DNA from 3 places in the Rhodococcus sp. S3 genome. Region 3 is predicted to be linked to each of the others. Evidence: riboswitches for the same ligand, from Rfam matches in the RefSeq annotation. Region 3 holds a riboswitch; each other region holds the start of a gene.
The links. Region 3 has a riboswitch for S-adenosylmethionine ahead of AC0LPE_RS02135 (aminotransferase class V-fold PLP-dependent enzyme). Riboswitches for the same ligand answer to the same signal wherever they lie in the genome.
Positions count from the first base shown of each region.

Region 1: another riboswitch for S-adenosylmethionine. It lies ahead of metX (homoserine O-acetyltransferase MetX); the one in region 3 lies ahead of AC0LPE_RS02135 (aminotransferase class V-fold PLP-dependent enzyme).
Region 2: another riboswitch for S-adenosylmethionine. It lies ahead of AC0LPE_RS19010 (amino acid ABC transporter permease); the one in region 3 lies ahead of AC0LPE_RS02135 (aminotransferase class V-fold PLP-dependent enzyme).

Region 1 is NZ_CM177074.1:3,592,206-3,599,457, reverse strand. It holds gene AC0LPE_RS16865 (glycosyltransferase) at 1-1,004, opposite strand, end outside; gene AC0LPE_RS16860 (wax ester/triacylglycerol synthase domain-containing protein) at 1,124-2,599, shown strand; gene AC0LPE_RS16855 (bifunctional methylenetetrahydrofolate dehydrogenase/methenyltetrahydrofolate cyclohydrolase) at 2,605-3,459, shown strand; gene AC0LPE_RS16850 (DUF3017 domain-containing protein) at 3,486-3,770, shown strand; gene metX (homoserine O-acetyltransferase MetX) at 3,767-4,894, opposite strand; SAM riboswitch class IV at 5,029-5,140, opposite strand; gene AC0LPE_RS16840 (NADP-dependent isocitrate dehydrogenase) at 5,410-6,627, shown strand; gene AC0LPE_RS16835 (hypothetical protein) at 6,772-7,252, shown strand, end outside.
Region 2 is NZ_CM177074.1:4,097,015-4,104,266, forward strand. It holds gene AC0LPE_RS19005 (ATP-binding cassette domain-containing protein) at 23-805, opposite strand; gene AC0LPE_RS19010 (amino acid ABC transporter permease) at 802-1,773, opposite strand; SAM riboswitch class I at 2,003-2,095, opposite strand; gene AC0LPE_RS19015 (sulfite exporter TauE/SafE family protein) at 2,246-3,019, shown strand; gene AC0LPE_RS19020 (hypothetical protein) at 3,894-6,089, opposite strand; gene AC0LPE_RS19025 (signal peptidase I) at 6,086-6,652, opposite strand; gene AC0LPE_RS19030 (SipW-dependent-type signal peptide-containing protein) at 6,740-7,252, opposite strand, start outside.
Region 3 is NZ_CM177074.1:456,527-463,778, forward strand. It holds gene AC0LPE_RS02130 (Pls/PosA family non-ribosomal peptide synthetase) at 1-3,426, opposite strand, end outside; SAM riboswitch class IV at 3,592-3,709, shown strand; gene AC0LPE_RS02135 (aminotransferase class V-fold PLP-dependent enzyme) at 3,778-5,091, shown strand; gene AC0LPE_RS02140 (hypothetical protein) at 5,300-5,932, shown strand; gene AC0LPE_RS02145 (winged helix-turn-helix domain-containing protein) at 5,995-6,525, opposite strand; gene AC0LPE_RS02150 (YbaK/EbsC family protein) at 6,745-7,218, opposite strand.

The DNA of each region.
Region 1 (7,252 bases), 2.0 Mb from region 3:
GCGTTGAGTTCCTGGTCCGCGCCCATCGGAAGCGCGACGACCGGAACGCCGTGGGTGAGCGCACCGATGACGCTGCCCGATCCGCCGTGATTGACGACGAGATCGACGTGCGGGAGCACCGCCGACTGCGGCACGAACCGCTCGATGCGGACGTTGCCGCCCGGTGAGGGCAGGGTGGCCGGGTCGACGTCGCGGCCGCCCGTGACGAGCACGCGCGCAGGTAGTCGGTGGAGTCCCCGGACGAGACGGCCGAAGAGATCACCGGACTCGGTGTTGAAGACGGTACCCAGCGTGACGTACACGCGGTGGGGCTTCTCGCCGCTACGAAGCCAGTCGATCGCGGGGTGTCCGTGGGACGCGAGCGACGGGCCCGGCCCGATCGAGACGGCTGTGGCGGGCAGGGGGAAGTCGGGATCGCGGAACGACGGCGGGAACGGTGAGATGACGAGATCCCGTTTCAGGAAGGAGAACTCGGGATCCGAGGGGAGTCCGTGGGTCGCCCGCAGTCGTCCCAGTGGCTCACGGATGCGGTCGATCCGGGTGAGCGCTCCGGACGCGATCACGTCGACCACCACGCGGGGAACGGCGGCGTGTTCGGCCGCCGTCATCGCACCGAAGTCCATCTCGTCGCAGATCACCAGATCCGGATGCCAACGGTCGACGACATCGCAGACCAGGTCGAATCGTCGCGCCGCGAGCGCACCGGCGAAGTGGGTGCCGATCACCGAGTACTCGTGGTCGAGGTCCGGAGGAGCGAGCGTGCCCGTGGACCGTCCGGAAGGAGATGTCGTGTCCCCCTCGGGGAAGTACGCGTCGAAGCCTTCGGCGCCTGCGAGGACGTCCGCCTCCCCGCACACGCCGAGACGGTGGCCGGCCCCGCGCAGGACGTCGGCGATCGGGAGCATCGGTGCGAGATGGCCGAGGCCGCCTGCGAACGAGAACAGGACGCGACGCGCGGCCCGGCCTCGTGTGCTGCCGGTCGTCGATCCGACTCGGTGCGCCATGGCCGAATTACACCGCTCCGCGTTCCTGTACGCGAATCGCCGACCGGATGTGACCTCGAGCGGTAACTGGTTCAATCGAGAGGCACGAGCAGCGGGCGACCCGGGAGAGAACCATCGCGATGACACGCCGACGCGGAATTCGACTGGCCGCGCGGGACGCGCTCCACGTCTTCGTGGGGGACACCGACCCCGAAGCCCCGCCGCCGACCATGGTGAGTTTCTACGTCTTCGACGCCCGGGCAGGCGAAGCCCCCATCCGCACCCGTGAGGATGCCGTCACCTGGATCGGGGAGCGTCTGCATCGCGCACCGGCGCTCGGCCGACGTCTGCACCGCGTGCCGGCGAACCTCGACTTCCCCTACTGGGTGGAGACGGACGTCGATCCGGACGATCACGTCCGGTACGAGACGATCGGACCGACCTCGCGCAGCGAGTTGCATCGGCTGCTCGCGTCGACGAAGGAACGCCGTCTCGATCTGTCCGCACCGCCGTGGGAAGTGCACGTCCTGAGCGACATCCGCGGTGTCGAGGACCTTCCCGAGGGCGCCACCATCGTCGCGTTGCTCCTGCACCACTCGGTGACCGACGGGCTCGGAGCCGTCGAGATCGCTCGTGCGCTGCTCGACGATCCGGCTGCCGCCCCTTCGACGGGAGGACGCGTCGTCGCCGTGCCGGGACCGGTCCGCGCGGCGGTCTCGCTGCCCTTCCGGTACGCGAGGATGCTCCCGGCTCTGGTCGCAGCACGTCGCGCTCGACGAGCACTGGGTGATCTCACCACCTCGGGGGAGATCACCGCGCCCCGGCCGCAGCGTCCCCGCACCCGCTTCGACACCGACGCCGGCGGCCCCTGGCAGTTCGGCGTCGTCCGTATGCCGTTGCCGGAGGTGCGTGCCGTCGCGCGCGCCACGGATACCTCGGTGAACGACGTGATCCTGACGGTCGTCTCGGGCGGACTGCGCGCCTACCTCGCATCCCACGAGGAAATTCCCGCCGACTCGCCGGCGGCGATCGTTCCGGGATCCCTCCGGGACGGAGCGGGAGCGGAGTCGGAGAACAAGGTCACGCTCATGTATGTCGACCTGCACCTCGATCGGGCTGATCCGCGCGAGCGGCTCCGCCGAGTCCACGAGTCGGCCGCTCTCGAGAAACAGCGCATCCGGCGTCCGGAGGCGGCTGCCTCCGTTGCGGCGGTGGATGCATCGCCCGCGTTCGACCTGGCGATGACGATCCGGCGAGCGCACCGCGGGCGGGTGGGGCCCACGGGAGACGTGGTGCCGCTGGCCAACACCACCGTGACGAATGTGCCCCGCGGGCCGGTCGAGGGACTCCGCTTCGGGGACAGTCCCGCCGTCGAGGCGATCGGTACTCCGATGCTCAACCGGAACTACGGTCTCGTCCACTCCGTGACATCCCTCGGCGAGGCCCTCACCTTGTCTTTTCTGGCCTCGGACTCCTGCATGCCCGACCCCGGGCAGTACGAGCGGCATCTCGCCGAGGCCTTCGCGGAACTGGCCCGGGAGTGCCTGCCTCCGGGCGCGCGGACGGTTTCCGGTACCGGCCGCGATTCGACGCCGGACGGGCGCCTGGAAGAATGAACGACGTGACTGCGACGATCCTGGACGGCAAAGCAACCCGCGACGAAATCTTCGAGGACCTGAAGGTCCGCGTGGATGCGCTGAAGGCCAAGGGCGTCACGCCCGGTCTCGGCACGATCCTCGTCGGCGACGATCCGGGATCCGCGGCCTATGTGCGCGGCAAGCACAACGACTGCGCGAAGGTCGGCATCACGTCGATCCGCAAGGATCTGCCCGCCGACATCACCCAGGAACAGCTGTTCGAGGCGATCGACGAGCTCAACGCCGATCCTGCCTGCACCGGCTACATCGTCCAGCTCCCGCTGCCGAAGCATCTCGACGAGAACGCGGCGCTCGAGCGCATGGATCCGGGCAAGGACGCCGACGGATTGCACCCGGTCAACCTCGGCCGGCTCGTGCTCGGCAAGGAGGCTCCGCTGCCCTGCACGCCGCGCGGCATCATCCACCTGCTGCGCCGCTACGACGTGGAGATCGCCGGCGCGCACGTGGTGGTGGTCGGTCGTGGCGTCACCGTCGGTCGCCCGATCGGTCTGCTGCTGACCCGTCGTTCGGAGAACGCGACGGTCACCCTCTGCCACACCGGCACCCGCGACCTCGCCGCAGAGGTGCGCCGCGCCGACATCATCGTCGCAGCCGCAGGTGTTCCCGGCCTGGTGACGGCGGACATGGTCAAGCCCGGCGCCGCTGTGCTGGACGTGGGTGTCTCCCGCACCGAGGACGGACTGCGCGGCGACGTCGCCGCGGACGTGCGTGAGGTCGCGGGCTTCGTGTCCCCGAACCCCGGGGGCGTCGGACCGCTGACCCGCGCCTTCCTGCTGACCAACGTCGTGGAGCGGGCCGAGCAGCTCGCGTCCCGATAAGCAGGTCGACGACTCCGGGAGACGAGATGGCTCAGGCTCTGCGATTCACGCGTCTGAACCTGCCGCTGCTCGCGGTCACCCTGGTGATCGCGGCAGCGGTGATCTTGGTGATCGCCGACCGGTGGCGACGCGGAGCGTTCGTCTTCGGCGGCGCCACGATCCTCGCCGGCCTGTTCCGCTGGGCTCTCGACGAGGACAAGGTCGGTGTCCTCGCGGTACGCGGCAAGGCGTTCGACGTCGCCTCGATGATGGTCGTCGGCGGAATCGTGGTGGCGCTCGCCGCGTCGATCGACCCGCTGGGAACCGACTAGCCCTCGGCGAGCTTCATCAGTTCGACGAGGAGCTTCGCGACCTCGTCTGCCTCCGTGAGGAATCCGTCGTGCCCGTCGCGGGAGACGAGCACACGCAGGTCGCCCGATCCCGGGAGCAGATCGGCGATCTCCTGCTGCAGGCGCAGCGGGTACAGCCGGTCGGAGTCGACGCCGGCGACGATCGTCGGGACCGGGGTGGACGCGAGTGCGGCCTCGACGCCGCCGCGTCCGCGGCCGACGTCGTGCCGGTTCATCACGTCGGACAGCACCACGTAGGTACCGGGATCGAAGCGCGCGACGAGCTTGCGCGCCTGGTGCTCGAGATAGCTCTGCACGGCGTACCGGCCCCCACGCCACGGGTCCTCGTCGTCCTGGGGGAGATTCCCGAAGCGCGTGTCGAGTTCGAGTTCGGTCCGGTAGGTGAGGTGCGCGATGGTCCGGGCGATGGCGAGCCCGGCTTCGGGACGCCGCCCAGAGCCGTAGTAGTCGCCGCCCTGCCAGTCGGGGTCGGCCGTGATGGCAGCCATCTGCGCGGTCTGGGTGCCGATCTGGTCGGCGGTCGCGCGGGCACCGGTGGCGAGGACGAGCGACGCCCGCACCCGCTCCGGGTACGCGATGATCCACTCGAGAGTGCGCATGCCACCCATCGATCCGCCGGTCACGGCGGCGAGGACGTCGATGCCGAGCTTGTCGAGCAGCGCAACCTCGGCCGCCACCTGGTCGCGCACGGTGATCAGCGGGAAGCGGGACCCCCAGGCCTTGCCGTCGGGCGCGGTGCTGCCGGGCCCGGTGGAGCCGCGGCACCCGCCGAGGATGTTCGTCGAGACCACGCACCAGCGATCGGTGTCGATCGGAGCACCGGGGCCGACCATGCCCGACCACCAGCCGGGGGACGGATGCTCCGGTCCGGCGGGGCCGGTGACGTGCGAGTCGCCGGTGAGGGCGTGTTCGACGAGCACCACGTTGTCGCGGGCGGGGGAGAGTTCGCCCCACCTCTGCACGGCGATCGTGACGTTCGGCAGCGTCTCGCCGCTCTCGAGCGCGAGATCGCCGATGTCGATGGTGTCGAGGCGTCCATCCGCCGGGGGCAGTTCGACGCGACGCCGCTCGGTGCCCGCCGTCAAGAGGTGACCGCCTCGAGGCTCGCGGTGGGCTGGCAGCGCCGGCTGCGGATGTCGGTCATCGTGTCCTTCCGGCGGTGATGGGAGGTGTGATCGTGGCTTGGGTGCGACAGCACATCATCATCTCAGTCCTCCCGACAACAGGCTTGTCGGTGGGGTTCCACCGACCGTGTCATCACCCGGAGCACCCCACCCCGGTCGGAGGGTTGCCGGCCAGCAAGCCGGGGCTTGACGCTGGCACTCATGACTTTCCCGGCAGTCTAGCGACTCTCCGTCGCAGGGTCTTATGCACCCTCTGAACATCCCTGACCAGCAGGAAAGTTACCGGTCGGTAGGGCGTGGGGCTGGGACGAGGTGCTTTGCGGTCGTCGGCAATAGCAGTACGCTTGTCATGTTTGGCCGCGGTCCAGGACGTGGACACGGCCATGCTCGCTGCTCGCGAGCCGACGGCGACCGCACCCACAAAGTGCGGTCGATTGGGGACCTACAGAAACGTCCTAGGAGGACACGAAGCGCATATGTCCAAGATCAAGGTTGAAGGTAAGGTCGTCGAGCTCGACGGCGACGAGATGACCCGCATCATCTGGCAGTTCATCAAGGACAAGCTGATCCACCCGTACCTGGACGTGGATCTCGAGTACTACGACCTCGGCGTGGAGAACCGCGACGCCACCGACGACCAGGTGACGGTCGACGCGGCGAACGCCATCAAGAAGCACAACGTCGGCGTCAAGTGCGCCACCATCACCCCCGACGAAGCGCGTGTCGAGGAGTTCGGCCTGAAGAAGATGTGGCGGTCGCCCAACGGCACCATCCGTAACATCCTCGGCGGCACCATCTTCCGCGCGCCCATCATCATCTCGAACGTGCCGCGCCTGGTGCCGGGCTGGACCAAGCCCGTCATCGTCGGCCGCCACGCGTTCGGCGACCAGTACCGCGCCACCGACTTCAAGGTCGACCGCCCGGGCACCGTCACCATCACCTTCACGCCCGAGGACGGCAGCGAGCCGATCCAGCACGAGGTCTGCCGGATCCCCGAGGACGGCGGCGTCGTGATGGGTATGTACAACTACAAGAAGTCCATCCAGGACTTCGCGCGCGCCTCGCTCTCGTACGGCCTGCAGCGCAACTACCCGGTCTACCTGTCGACCAAGAACACGATCCTGAAGGCCTACGACGGCATGTTCAAGGACGAGTTCCAGCGGATCTACGAGGAAGAGTTCAAGGCGGAGTTCGACGCCGCCGGTCTCACCTACGAGCACCGCCTCATCGACGACATGGTCGCATCGTCCCTCAAGTGGGAGGGCGGCTACGTCTGGGCCTGCAAGAACTACGACGGCGACGTCCAGTCCGACACCGTCGCGCAGGGCTACGGCTCGCTGGGTCTGATGACCTCCGTCCTGATGACCCCGGACGGCAAGACCGTCGAGGCGGAGGCCGCACACGGCACCGTCACCCGGCACTACCGTCAGCACCAGCAGGGCAAGCCGACGTCGACCAACCCGATCGCGTCGATCTTCGCCTGGACCCGTGGCCTCGAGCACCGCGGCAAGCTGGACAACACCCCCGAGGTCATCGAGTTCGCGCAGCAGCTCGAGGATGTCGTCATCAAGACCGTCGAAGCCGGTCAGATGACCAAGGACCTCGCCCTGCTCGTCGGCCCCGAGCAGGGCTGGCTGACCACCGAGGAGTTCCTCGCCGCACTCGACGAGAACCTGCAGAAGGCTCGCGCCTGACCTTCCGCTCCGTTCTCGACAGCACGTACACGGGACGCCCGAATCGGGCGTCCCGTGTCGTGTTCCCGAGCACTCCCGGCACCGGCTACCGTTTCGTGTACCACTGTCAGTCGCATCACCGTCAGGCCCGGGAGGAGGACGGCCGTGACCACCACTGCCACCGACTCCGAAGCCCGCGGCGGAGCGCACGCCCGCCGGCGGTTCTGGACCCGGGTGTGGATGCTGATGTTCGGCTCGGCGCTCGCCTACCTGCCCGTCGCGCTCGCACCGAATCTGATCCACGCGGTCGCCCGCCGCACCGACGAACTGGCCTACGACCGGTCCACGCCGGTGCGCAGCGGCGTGCTCACCACCCTCACGATGGGTGAGGCCGCCGCCGTCCTCGGGGTGCTCGCCGCCCTCGTCATCGCGCTCAATCTCATCGCGTGGTCGCTCGGACCGGCCATCACTGCGGAGGGTTCGTCCCGGTCGACCGAAGCGCTGCGCCTCGAACACCTCGAACTGTGCGGGTCGGTGTTCGGCGTCGGGGCGACGATGACCTTCGTCGCTGCGCTGCTCGACGGCCTCCCGCACTCCGTGGATCTGGCGGCGCTGCTGCTGTTCCCGGCAGTCTTCGTGATCGTCG
Region 2 (7,252 bases), 1.5 Mb from region 3:
ATGCTGTGGTGGGGAGGGGGAATCAGAGAACGCGAGACAGGAACGACGCGGTGCGTTCCTGCTGCGGGTTGTCGAGGACCACGTGGGGTGGTCCCTGTTCGACGATGACGCCGCCGTCCATGAAGACGACGGTGTCGGCGACCTCACGGGCGAAACCGATCTCGTGCGTGACGATCACGAGGGTCGCGCCGTCGCCGGCGAGGTCGCGGATGACGGCGAGAACCTCGCCGACGAGTTCGGGGTCGAGAGCCGAGGTGGGTTCGTCGAAGAGGATCACGGCGGGTCGCAGGGCCAGGGCCCGCGCGATCGCGACGCGCTGCTGTTGGCCGCCGGACAACTGTTTCGGATAGTCGTGCAGTTTGTCGCCCACACCGACACGGTCGAGCAGGGCGCGAGCCTCGGCCTCGACCTCCGCCCGGTCGCGCCCCTGCGCCGATACCGGCGCCTCGACGACGTTCTCGAGTGCGGTCAGGTGCGGGAACAGGTTGAAGTTCTGGAAGACGAAGCCGATGCGGGAGCGCTGGCGGAGGATGTCGCGGGCACGCAACTCGTGCAGCTTGTTTCCGCGCCGTTTGTAGCCGATGAGTTCACCGTCGATGCGGACGGTGCCGCGGTCGACCTTCTCGAGGTGGTTGAGGGTGCGCAGGAGGGTGGATTTCCCGGAGCCGGACGGTCCGAGGATCACGGTGACCGTGCCCTTGCGCAGCTGCAGGTCGATGCCTTTGAGAACTTCGAGTGCGCCGAACGACTTGTGGACTCCGCGCACGTCGACGACGTGGTCGACGTCGTCCCGGGTGGCGGTCACTTCGTCGCTCCTCGGGGTGCACCGATGCCGCTGTCGCGGATCTCGCGGTATTTCGCGACCACGCGCTGCCACGGGGTGAGCGGCAGTGCGCGTGCCGAACCGCGGGCGTAGTGCCGTTCGACGTAGTACTGCCCGATCGACAGGATCGTGGTGAGGATGATGTACCAGACGGTCGCGACCATGAGCATCGGAACGACGCGTCCGGTGCGACCGAAGATCACCTGTACCTGGTAGAAGAGTTCGGCGATGGCCATGGTGGAGACGATCGAGGTGCCCTTGAACAGGCTGATCACCTCGTTTGCGGCGTTCGGAAGGATCGCCCGCATGGCCTGCGGGAGAACGATCTTCATGAACTGCCGGTAACGCGGGATGCCGAGCGCGTTGGCGGCCTCGATCTGACCGTGGTCGACGGAGATGATGCCGGCGCGGATGATCTCGGCGGAGTAGGCCGCCTGGTGGAGCGCCAGACCGATGACGGCGGCTGTGAATCCCGAGATCACCCCGGCCACACCGAACTCGAAGAAGGCCGGCCCGAAGGGGATGCCGATCGACAGCGTCTTGTACAGGTACGCGATGTTGAACCAGAACAGTAGCTGGACGATGAGCGGGATCGATCGGAACGCCCAGATGTACGTCCACGAGACCACTTGCAGAACAGGATTGTTCGACAACCGGCCGACCGCGAGGAGCACACCGAGAGCGAAGCCGAGGACCGTGCCCCACAGTGTCAGTTCGATCGTCATCCACAGTGCGGACAGCACGGACGACGCGGTGAAGTACTGCGCGAAGGTCGCCCAGTCCCAGCCGGGGTTGGTGACCAGGCCGTGCACGAACTGGGCGACGAGGATCAGCACGGCAGCGCTGATCACCCAGCGCCACGGATGCCGTTTCCGGGCGACGGCCAGGTCCTCGTCGTCGGTGTGGTCGGCCGGGGCGTCGGGGATGCGGAGATCGGTGGACGTGCTCACGGCGACGTCCTGGGGGCGGGAGCCATCGGGATGGGCCTTTCGGGAATGCGGGGGTGCGGGGGTGCAGACGTGAGTCCCGGCCCGTCCCCCTGCGGACGGGCCGGGACTCACGCGGCGAAGGACGACGGGCGGTCTACGTCAGCGACGACACCGGTGCGAAGTACCGCGGCACAGGTCGATGTGCAGGCGGCACCACGAGGCGCGCTCGGTCCAGCGGGTCATGCTCGTTCCTCCATCGATCCCGGCGGTAGCACCCGCACCCGCGCACGGGGGGTTGCTGCGACGTCGTGGAGCCAGGTCTCTCGGTCGCTCTGGATGGTCGCTGCTCAACCTACGGAGTGCGGCGCGTCGTGGACAGGCTTTCTCTCACCGTGGCGGAAATACCGTCCCTCGTCGAGACCGATGTAGATGTCGACGTGGTGCCCCGACATCGACAACAAGGCCGGTTTCGGCACGCCGTAGACTCGCCTCGGTGACCCCGCTCGAACTTTTCCTCGTCGCATTGGCCGGGCTCGGCGCCGGAGCGATCAACTCCCTCGTCGGATCCGGCACCCTCATCACCTTCCCGACGCTCGTCGCGTTCGGTGTACCCCCGGTGACCGCGACGATGTCCAACGCGATCGGCCTGGTCGCGGGAGGCGTATCGGGCACCTGGGGGTATCGGCGCGAACTGCGCGGGCAATGGGAACGGTTGCAATGGCAGATCCCGGCGTCGTTCTGCGGGGCGTTGGTCGGAGCGTGGCTCCTGCTCCACCTGCCGGAGACCGTCTTCGAGACGGTCGTGCCGATCCTGCTTCTCCTGGCACTCACACTCGTCGTGTTCCAGCCGAAGATCCAGGCGTGGGTGGCTCGCCGGACAGGTGGCGACGCCGACGGCCGTCTCGGGCCGGTGCGGATGACGTTGCTCGTCGTCGGCACCTTCGCCGTCGGCATCTACGGCGGCTACTTCACGGCGGCACAGGGCATTCTGCTGATGGGCCTGTTCGGAGCATTGCTGCACGACCACATCCAGCGACAGAACGCAGCGAAGAACCTTCTGTCGCTGGTCGTGAACATCGTGGCCGCATCCGCATACATCCTGGTGGCGTTCGACCGGATCAACTGGACCGTGGCCGCGCTGATCGCCGTGGGCTCCTTGATCGGTGGTTATCTCGGCTCCCATTACGGCCGACGCCTGTCGCCGGTGGCGCTGCGTGCGGTGATCGTCGTGGTCGGGTTGATCGGCCTGTACCGACTGCTCGCCTGACCCGTCTCCGCGAAGACGGTGAGAACACCCCGCTCCGGCATCAGACTGTAGCCGCGCCGATCCCTACACGCTTCGGACGGGAGAGCGCAGTCATCTGAGAGACGCGAACGTGGTGACCTGCGGTCGACCTCAGCGCGCTCCCACCCACAGGTGCCCCCCAATGCCGTCGCAGGAACCAGCAATGCACGAAGTACCATCCGCCTCCGAATACGAAGGGCCCGGAGTGCGAATGACACCGGTCGGGGGCAGGCTTCGGTGGGCGTGGAGGGTCCTCGCCCTCGGCTCGGAACTCCCACAACGCCACGGTGTCGGCGAGCCCGGCGAAGTCGTGCGGTGGCGTGCCGGCGGGAATCTCTACACGGAAGCACAGAGTCCGCACAACCTTCGGTTCGAGCATGAGGCTGCCGCCCGTCGCCGTGAGCGGTTGACCGTCGACCACAGTCGGAGATCCGAAACCTCCCGCGTTGCAGGACGATGCGGGAGCCTCCGATACGGAGTACCGCAGAACCCCCGCAACCGAGTTCGGTGTCGTCAACGGTGGTCTCAACATGATCGTTACCGGCGTCGTCACCGTCGGAAGCGTTCGTAACGCAACCGGCGCATAGACCGGCTCACCTGGTTGGAGAGAGAGCGGGTCGATGGAGAACTCGAATCGTCCGGCGCCTTCTCGGGTCCCGTACTCTCCCCAGGAGCCTGACTCGCTCTGGTCGATGCCGAAGTTTCCCTGAATCCCGGCTCGGTCCGGCGGCGGATGTAGATGCGATCCGAATCCGCACGCCGAAACCAGGCCGACGATGCAAGAGATCACCAGCAGACGCGCGCCCCTACCGGCAGGTTCGGCCGCACGCACTGTGATCACCTCCTGCCTGGCGTGCTATTCGTCCACGTTGTCGTCTGCTGCGGGTGCAGCGGTTGGGCGCGCGGCTTCCTCTGCCGGTTCGGTAGACGCTTCTTCGTCCGGCACGTCCGCTCCGGTCGTCGCAGGAGTCGCCGTCACCGAAGTCGGTACAGAGACCGCGGGCGCCGACGGAAGAGTGAAGATCCAACCGGCCGTGCCGGACGGACGCAGCATCACCGCGTTTCCACCGTTGAGGACATCGAACGTCACCCATCCCGTATAGGTGGAGTTCGGAGAGAAAGAGGCCGGCATCGAGGCACCACCGCCACACGACGCGGTCGGTGAGCCGACCGGAGCCGTACCTCCGTCCGGAAGTACCTCACGGAAGTCCCGGGCGCGTACTCCGTTCAGCTGCGTGCTCCCCGAACCATCGGACGTCTCGACCTCCAGGAGAACCGCGACGCATCCGCTGCTGCGTGAGACGTCACGAACGGTCGCAGTGCCGAGAACACTTCCATCCGAAGCGACCATCGAGAACGGAACTCGAGCACTCACGCGACTCGGAGTCGAGGGTCCGTTGGGAGCCGGCGTCTGGACAGGTGCCGGTGTAGGTGCGGGCTCGCCAGGCGGCGTGGCGGATATGGTCGTCGGCGCTGTCGAGGTCGCGTCTTCGACTGAACCAATATCCTTGCCATCGACCTCAGATTCCCGGGCTTCGTCGACCGCACTGTCGGACGTTTCGGAGTTGTCGTCGCCCTCCGCGGCCTTCGTCTCGTCTGCAGTCTTGCCGCCTGGTGATTTGCCGTCCTCTCCCTTGCCATTCTCGTTGTCCTCGCGAGTCGGATCCGAGGCTCCGGTCGATCCTTCGGTACTGCCATCGAATTCACGAGGGTCTCCCCCGACGCGTCCATCGTCAGCACCGAATCGGACGTCTTCGCCTTCCTCTCGAGAATCGGTAGGCTCTGGCAGAGTTTCGGCTTCCTCTATGAGATTCTCGTCTATCAGATAATCAATGGGCGAAGTAGCGCTCGGTCCTGACGCATCGAGCTCACATGACATTGATTCGTCAGCGCGATCGTCAGTTTCTCCAGTTACTTCCAGCTCGTCTGCGCCAATCTCGAGACCAGCAGGTTCAGTTCCGAACGATGTTCCAGAGACAGATTCGACGAGGTGAGAGTCGACGGATTCAGTTGGAGTCGCTTCCACCGTGCCGACATCGTCATCACCTTCATCGACGAGCGAGCTATCTCTCGGCTGCGTTCCCTTGCTTGTGACGGAACAAAGAGACGTTTTGTGGGGGCCCAACATCAAGGACGCCAAGGAGCTCACTGCCGCGCCTTGAACACTCGATCCGTCGACGACGGGCCATTCCGGTGTCGGCACCGACATCCCTACACCGCACTCGGCGTACGCCAAGACGAGGTCGAGGGACCACTTCTGCTCGTCGGTCACCTTACCGATGCTCATCATCTGCAGTCGGAGTTCAGACCGTGCCCCCTTCGATGTCTCCTGCTTCGTGCGGATCAATGTCGCTGTGTATTCGTACCCGACCAACGGCGAATTTCGGCTAGCCGATCGCGTAGTCACGGCCGGGTCGGCACCTTGAACGATTGGTTCGGGGGGCAACTGCATCTGCACCCCGGAGATCCACGGTCCCAGCCTGAGCGATGCATTCGATGGTTTGATCGGGCCAGCAATCATCGTCCCGTCAGCGAGACAGGTTGCCGATGTCGAGATCTCATCCTGAGAAGTAAGGAGATCGATGCCGGCTACGGTAGCCGTCTCAACTTCGATATCTCTTGCAGCCCCATACGCATACCCGATCGCCGGCTTTGCAGGACTGTCGGTACATGTACTCGTACCGCCGCCGCGATAGTAGGACGCACACGAAGAGCCCTTCATCGAGGCTGCGAGAATGCCGGCCGTTCCGGATCCGGATTGGGACACCCAACTCTTCTTGACAGTATCTTCTTTGGGCAACTTCACCTGCGCTCGAGCGCCCCCAAGATTCGAATCCGACAGTCGTCTATGGAAGTGGTAGCGAGCACCGACTGCTTGCGCAAACCCTTCGAACGCCGCCGACTTTGTTCCGAATGTCGACGACCCGAAGACGCGATCGTTCCAGCTCGCGAGAGTCTGCCCGACGAAGCCGGCATTGAAGATCGCGGCGCCCGCCACGGTCAGCACACCGAGTAGCGCGACGAGGAGTCGCGACGATCTGGGGTTGTTCATTGCTGATCCTTGAGGTCAATAGGCGCAGTTGACGCCGACTCGAACTCTCCCTTGCGGGGCCAGAACGCCCACAGAACGAGGAGTGCGGCACCGAGAGTAAGGCCGGCAAGGATCAGGGGATCCGAAAACCAAACGATGACGGAGGCTGCACCAGGCACGGACCACAGCACCTTGCGAACCTCGGTGACCCGGTACGGACCGGGGTCGGGATTGGGGTTGGCGTCGCCCTGCATCTCGATGAGTGCCTCACCCGGACGTTGAGGGTGCACAGCGATCACACGGTGTGTGACAGGCAGTTCACCGGCTTCGCGATCGACAGTGACGACGTCACCGACCTCGATGTCGTCGGCCGAGATGCGCTGTACTACAGACATCGAACCCTGGGGAATGGTCGGAGCCATAGATCCCGTTTTGAACAGGATCAACGAGATGTTGAAGAAGAACGCGGCAATCACCAGAGCAATGCACGCCAACCCGCCCACCGCAAGGAGATTGAGCAGACCGTTCTCGAGACGGGACCATATGGACTTCTGCTGCCGTGTCGGCTCAATGAGTGCGTGCATTCGGACCGGACCGTTCTTCGGAAAGTAGGAATCGAGGACGGGGTGCGCTGCCCGACTTCGGACCGCTCGGGCAGCGCACGAGGGCGGCTAGGCCTCCGGGCTCACTGCCTGGAATTCCCACTGGAGCGAGGCGTTGTAACCCCCCTGAGCGTTCGGGGTACCGAGCTGGGTCGGGGTTGTGCCGTTCGGAAGCGTCACAGCAAAGCAGAGCCACTGTTGGCCGTTCGCCGGGATCGTGACCCCCTTGGCCGGGATGGAAGCAGTCCGAACGGAGCCGTTTGCGACGAGATCCGAAGCATTCTTCACGGCGTCTGCATTACAGTTCGCGCTGGGCCCGATCGGCGCAACCTTCAACTGGAGCACGTCCGCGAACTTCGACGTAGCCGACAGATTCTGCGCAGCCGGCATGCCGATCTCGGCGCCGAGCTTCTCGGACACCACCCGCAGACCGACCTTGGCATAAACCGAATCGCCGGCCGCCATCTCGGTCGGATTCATCGCGAACGCGAACGTTCCAGCCTCGTCGCTGGTCACGAACTCGTCCCAGTCTTCAGTTCCGCCGAAGCTTCCTTGGACGTTCCAGGTATTTCCACCCGTGCC
Region 3 (7,252 bases):
CCGACCGACGACGAGCCATTTCGCGATCACGGTCACGAGGCACGCCACGGCTCCGGCCACCATGAGCACGAGACCGCCCAGCAGCGCAGCGGCGAGATAACCCAGGTGCGCGGCGAGGGTGTTGAGGGCGAAGAGCACACCGAGCCCGATGCCGTAGGTGACGACCATGGGCACGAGCCGGAAGGTCTCGACCGCGCCCCGTGCGATCTTCAGTTTCAGCGGCGGTTCGAAGGTGCGACTCGCGTCGCTGTCGCCGCTCGCGCGCCGCAGGCGCACCGGGGGACTGCCCAGCCACGACGAACCGGACTTCGCCTTCTCCGGGGCGGCGGAGAGCACCGCGACGAGTCCGTGCTTCGGGACCCGCCGACCCGGCGCCGCCATGCCCGAGTTGCCGAGGAAGGCACGCTTGCCGACCTTCGCATGCGAGATGTACAGCCACCCGCCGCCGAGTTCGTAGGAGGCGACCATCGTGTCGTCGGCGAGGAACGCTCCGTCGGCGACCTTCGTGAACTTGGGAACCATCAGCACGGTCGACGCCTCGACGTCCTTGCCGATGTCGGCGCCGAGCAACCGGAGCCAGATCGGGGTGAGCATCGACGCGTAGAGCGGGAACAGGAAGGTGCGCGAGGAGTCCATGAGGCGCTCGGTGAACCACACCTGCCAGCCCACGCGGCTGCGCACGGGATGCCAGCCCTCCGTCATCCCGACGGCGAGCAACCGCACCGCCGTCAGGGTGAGCAGTGCGAAGACGAACATCGTCAGCAGCGCCGCGACGGGCAGCATCGCCAGCGAGTGCACCACGGCATCGGAGACGGTGGGGGTGTCGTGCACCCACCACACGAGAAGCGCGACCCCGGCGGCGATCGAGACGACGGGCAGGCCGCCGAGCAGGATCGACGACAGGGCGTAGACCGGCACCCACCTGCTGCCCCGCGGCGGTGTCGCGGCGGGCCACGGCCGGTCGGCCTTGCCGGCCTTGCGGGCGGGGGAGCCGGACCAGTTCTGCCCGGCCTTCACGCGGCCGAACACCGCGGATCCGGCCTCCACTTCGGCGTTCTTGCCGATCCGTGCGCCGGGGGCCAGGAACGATCGGGCGCCCACCGTGGCGCCGGCACCGATCCGGATGCTTCCGATGTGGACGACGTCGCCGTCCACCCAGTAGCCGCCGAGGTCCACCTCCGGCTCGACGGCACACCCGTCGCCGAGTTCGAGGAGACCGGTGACGGGCGGAAGACTGTGCAGGTCGACGTCGCGGCCCACCTTCGCTCCCAGCGCCCGCGCGTACTGCCGCATCCAGGGAGCGCTCGAGATGTTCACGGCGCCCACGGCCTCGGACAGTCGCAGGGCCGTCCACAGCCGGAGGTGGACGCTCCCACCGCGGGGGTAGCTTCCGGGCTTCATGCCGCGCAGCAGCAGACGTGAACCCGCGACGGAGATCGCCATGCGCCCGACGGGCGTGAGGAACAGCAGGACACCGAGCGTGACCCACCACCACGACAGGGTGACGGTCCACGGCACGTCCACGACGAGCGCGACGAGGTTGTTCAGGATCGCCAGCCAGGTCACCCACTGCAGTCCGGTGAGGGTGGTGACGACGGCGGTCACCGCGATCTGACCGAGCTGCGCGAGTCGCGGCACCGGGGTCACCTCGCGCGGGGTCGCCGCTTCCGTCGGCGCGAGTTCGTCGAGATAGACGGCGAGCGATCCGAGCCTCGGGTGGTCGTACAGTTCCGCGACCGTCATCTCCGGATACCGGCTCCGCAGCGCCGTGACGAGTTGCGCCGCCGCGAGGGAACCACCGCCGAGTTCGAAGAAGTCGTCGTCGACGCCCTCGATCCGGGCGCCGAGGATGTCGGTCCACAGTTCGGCGACCCATTCGGCGGTGGGATCGAGACCGAGTGCTTCCACCGAGTCGGCATCGGCGCCCGGCAGCGGCCACGGCAGAGCGTTGCGGTCGACCTTGCCGGACGTGCGGGTGGGGAGTTCGTCGACGAGCGCGAGGCGCGGGACGAGCGCGGCGGGGAGCTGTTCGGACAGCAGGTCGTGGGCCGAGGCGATGTCGAAGTCCGGATCGGTGGAGGCGATGTATCCCACGAGGATCGAATGCCCCGCGGCCGTCCTGCGGACCGCGCACGCACCGCCTGCCACGCCGGGCAGGTTCTGCAGTGCGTTGTCGACCTCGCCGAGCTCGATGCGGCGGCCACCGATCTTGACCTGGTCGTCGGCGCGCCCCTGGAACAGCAGGCCGGCGCGGTCGAGCGTCACGAGATCACCGCTGCGGTAGGCGCGGTCCCAGCCCAGAGTGGGCATGGGAGCGTACTTCTCGGCGTCCTTCGCCGAATCGAGGTAGCGAGCGAGACCGACACCGCCGATGACGAGTTCACCGGACGCGCCCTCCTCGACGGGGTTGCCGTCGGCGTCCACGACGGCGAGATCCCATCCGTCGAGGGGCAGGCCGATGCGGACCGGTCCGGTGCCGTCCATCAGCGACGCGCAGGCCACGACCGTCGCCTCGGTGGGGCCGTAGGTGTTCCACACCTCGCGTCCCGGAACGGCGAGACGTTCGACGAGATCGGGTGGGCAGGCCTCGCCGCCGAAGATGAGCAGACGCACCGCTTCGAGGGCTTCGGCCGGCCACATCGCCGCGAGGGTGGGCACCGTGGAGACGACGTTGATGTTGCGGGAGACGAGCCACGGCCCGAGGTCCATGCCGGAGCGGACGAGCGCGCGGGGCGCCGGAACCAGGCAGGCGCCGTGCCGCCACGCGAGCCACATCTCCTCGCACGAGGCGTCGAACGCCACGGACAGTCCGGCCAGGACGCGGTCGCCGGGGCCGAGCGGCGCCCCCTGGCAGAACATCCGCGCTTCCGCGTCGACGAAGGCCGCCGCGTTGCGGTGGGTGACGGCGACACCCTTCGGTGTTCCGGTCGAACCGGAGGTGAAGATGATCCACGCGTCGTCGTCGACGTTCGGGCCCCGCACGGCCGGGGTGCCCGACGGCGGTGCCGTGCCCGGTCCGATGCCCTCGTCGGTGACGATGGCGGTGACCTGCGCTTCCGAGAACACGAGTTCGGCCCGCTCGTCGGGATCGTCGGCGTCGACGGGGACGTACGCGGCGCCTGCGGCGAGAATGGAGAGAATCGTCACATACAGGTCGCTGCGCCCGGAGGTCATGCGCACCCCGACCCGGTCGCCGGCCCCGACGCCGGCGTCGTTCAGCGCGTACGCACCGGCGATCACCGCCTCGACCAGTTCGGCGTATTCGAGGACCGTCGAGCCGTCGTCGATCGCGGGGGCGTCGGGATGTGCTTCGGCGGTGCTCCGCAGCAGGTCGACGAGGGTGCGGGCGGGTGGGGCGTGCGACGCGCGGAGGAACTCGTCCGGGATGGGGGACCGGCCGACGGGGGTCGAGGATATGGCTGGCAACTCCGCGGGTCCTTCTGCTCGATGGATCTTCCGGTTATCTCACGTCCGGGTGGACGACAGGTGAACGTTCGGCGCGCAGAACGCGTGTCGTCCTCGTGCGGAGCCGGGCGACACGGGGCGGTGCGGGGTTGACACGGCACGGTCGTCCTGCCATTCTCTTCGCCAGGTCATGAGTACCAGCGTCAAGCCCCGGCTAGCTGGTCGGCAACCCTCCAACCGCGGTGGGGTGCTCCGGGTGACGACCGGGCCGTGAATCCACTACCGGACACGGCAAGCGCGGACTCCGTCGGCGACGAGAATTCTCCGTCGTAGGCGTCACCGGCGGGTCCCCGAGTACACGAGGGATTTGTCATGACTGCTGTAGCCACCGCCACCTGCGTCGCTCCGTTCGCCACCGTTTCCGGCTGTGACGTGCAGGTTCCGCTCGTCCAGGGTGGTACCTGCACCTACGCGAACTTCGACTACGCGGCGAGCGCACCGGCGCTGTCCGCCGTCACCGACCGCATCACCGAGCTGCTGCCCTTCTACGCGAGCGTGCACCGCGGCGCCGGCTACGCCTCGCGGATCAGCACCACCGCCTACGAGGACGCCCGCACCTCCGTGTCGCGCTTCGTCGGCGCGGCCGACGACCAGGTCGTCGTCTTCACGCGCAACACCACCGATTCGCTGAACCTGCTCGCGAGCGCGGTGCCCGGCGATGTCGTGGTGCTCGACATCGAGCACCACGCGAATCTGCTGCCCTGGAAGAACTCTCGCATCGTCGAGGCCGCAGACACTGTGTCGGAGACGGTGTGGCGCCTCGCGGTCGAACTCCAGCGCGCCCCCGCGGCCCTGCTCGCCGTCACCGGTGCTTCCAACGTCACCGGTGAGGTCCTGCCGATCGCCGAACTCGCCGAGCTCGCACACGCTTCCGGTGCCCGGATCCTCGTCGACGGTGCGCAGCTCGTGCCCCACCGCCGTGTCGATCTCGCCGAGCTCGGCGTGGACTACCTCGCCTTCTCCGGCCACAAGCTGTACGCGCCGTTCGGTGCGGGAGCGCTCGTCGGCCGCCGCGACTGGCTCGACGCCGCCGAGCCGTATCTCGCCGGTGGCGGCGCGGTGCGCGAGGTGCGCCTCGATCACACCGAATGGGCCTGCGCCCCTGCGCGTCACGAGGCCGGCACCCCCAACGTGCTCGGTGTCGCTGCTCTTGCCGCCGCGTGCGATGCGCTCGCCGGTTTCGACTCCGACGCGGTGACCCGTCACGAGGAGGCCCTGTGCGCCCAGCTCGTCGACGGTCTGCAGACCATCGACGGTGTGGAAGTGCTTCGGCTGTGGAACGATTCGGCCGACAGCGTGGGGATCGTCACCTTCACGGTCGACGGCTACGAGCCCGGCCACGTCGCCTCCTATCTGTCCGCCGAGCACGGCATCGGCGTCCGTGACGGACGTTTCTGCGCCCACCCGCTGCTCGCACGGGTCGGTCGCGCCGGCGGAGCCGTCCGGGCGTCGCTCGGACTCGGCAGCTCGTCCGACGACGTCGAGCGGCTCCTCGGAGCGCTCCGGTCGCTGGTCGAGAACGGACCGACGTGGGTGCACGCGAAGACCGACGGTGTGTGGAACCCCTCGCCGGAGACGCGCCCCGGTCTCGGAGCGACCGACGGCGACGCATCTCCGTGCGTCTAGCGGTCGACAATTCCCCATAGGATCAGTAGGGTAATTCGCATGGAACGGACGAGGACGATCGCCGCGGCACGCTGGTGCCGTCGCCATGTCGACCTCTGCCGTACGGCATCGGGAATCTGTCCGGACTGAAGGTCTTCTCCCTCACAGTCTTCCGGCTCACAGGCCGATCCCTCCGTGCCGCTCCGCGGCCCGTACCGAGAGGCATCCCATGTCCGTCGCATCCACCGTCACCCCTGTATCCGCAGATCCGGCCACCGCAGACCCGGCCGTCGTCGAGTCCGCCGCGATCCGGCCGTTGCGTGTCGCCGTCGAACTCACCGGTCACTCCGGGCCCGACTACTGGGCCGACCTGACCCTGGGACGTGCCGGCGACCCGCCGCTCGACCTCAGCGCCGATGTATCCAACGTCGTGCGGGTGCGTGCCGCCGACCTGCGTGAGGCCGGGAAACTGCGCGACCGCATCCGTGCGGAGGCCGCCGAGGAGGGCCGCGATCCCGATTCGGTCACGGTGCTCGTCGACGTCGAGGTCATCCTCGCGTCCGATGCCCGCACCGCGCGCACTCGGCGTACCCGTCCGGAATCCACTCGCGGGGAGGCCGCCACGCTGTCCTACGTCGGAACGCCCCACGGTCTCGCCGGGCTGATCGCCGACATCTACGCCGTGCAGGTCGCCGACGGCGTCACGCTGATCCCGCTCGCCGCGCCGTTCACCGTCGAGCATCTCGTCGACGGAACGCTGCCGTGGCTGGAGTCGCGCGGCCTCATCGAGGTCTCACCGACCGTCGTCGAGGTCCTGCGCCGGTTCGGTGAAGGTGCCCAGGCATCCGTGCGCGCTTCCTGACATATATCCGTATCACGAAGGAGGGGCAGGAGTTTCGACTCCTGCCCCTCCTTCGCATGCGTTCACGCCGTGCGGCGGTCGAGTGCTTCGACGACGTGCACGCGCGGATCGGGATCGAACCGGTAGCCCGACCCGCGGACAGTGGTGATGATGTTGCCGAAACGTCCCAGCTTGGAACGGATCCGGGAGACGTGGACGTCGACACTGCGGTTGCCCCGGTCGGTGTCGAAGTCGTCGTTCTCGGAATAGCCGGCGCCGAGCGGCCTCAGTGCCGCGCGGGACACCACGACGCGGGGCCGGCGAACCAGGTGCGCAAGAATCTCGAATTCGCTGTGACTCAACTCGACCCGCTGATTGTCGAGCACCAGCCCGCGGGCCGGCAGATCGATCACCAGAGGGGTCGGGCCGGGGCTGAGGAGGGTGTGGGTGCGCGCACCCGGGAGCAGATCGAGCGCGGTCTCCCGCAGGGCGTCGGCGAGGGCGGCGAGGTCGCCCGCCGACCCGGCGTTCGTGTCCGAGATCTGCACGATGAGAACGAGTTCGGGTGCATCGACCGAGCTGCCGGGCGGGTTCTCGATGGAGGACGTGGTCATGGAAGGGCTCCGCTGGTCGGAAGGTGAACGGCGCCGGACAGGCGACTACCCGCAGTAGTGCGGCGCCGGGAAAGAGGAAGGGATGGTGCGGATCTCAGAACGCACAGAGGCACGAGCGGGTACGGCACAGGTCGACATGCCTGCGGCTCCACGCTCGGACTGTCACGACGGAGAGTGTACCCGGGTGGAGATGCCGGCGGTACCGGTAGGTGGGCGGTCTCAGTCGACGTCGACGTCGATCGCCGCGGTGATGCGCATGAGCTCCGAATAGACGGTCCGGAACAGTGTGTTCGGGCATCCGCCCGACGCCCACAGATCCGGGTAGTGCTGCAGCGCACGGTCGATGTAGGTGGGCAGGTTCGTGGGATGACCGAGTGGTGCGACGCCACCGAGCGGCTGGCCGGTGACCTCCGTGACCAGATCGGGGGAGGCCGGCACGAGCTCGCCGCCGAGCCGCTCGCCGGTCCGTTCGACCGACACGCGGTGCGCGCCGGACACCAGCAGCAGGATCGGGTCGTCGTCGAGCAGGAAGACGAGCGACTTCACGATCGCGCCCACCTCCACACCCACCGCGGCGGCGGCCTGCTCGGCGGTGTGCACGGTCTCCGGCTGCTGGACGATCAGACCGTGATGGCCGCGGGCGATGAGCGTGTCCGAGACGCGGTGGGCATTCGGATGCAGCGACCTGGTCATGGATCAAGAGTAGGAAAATCGCCGCGCTATGGGC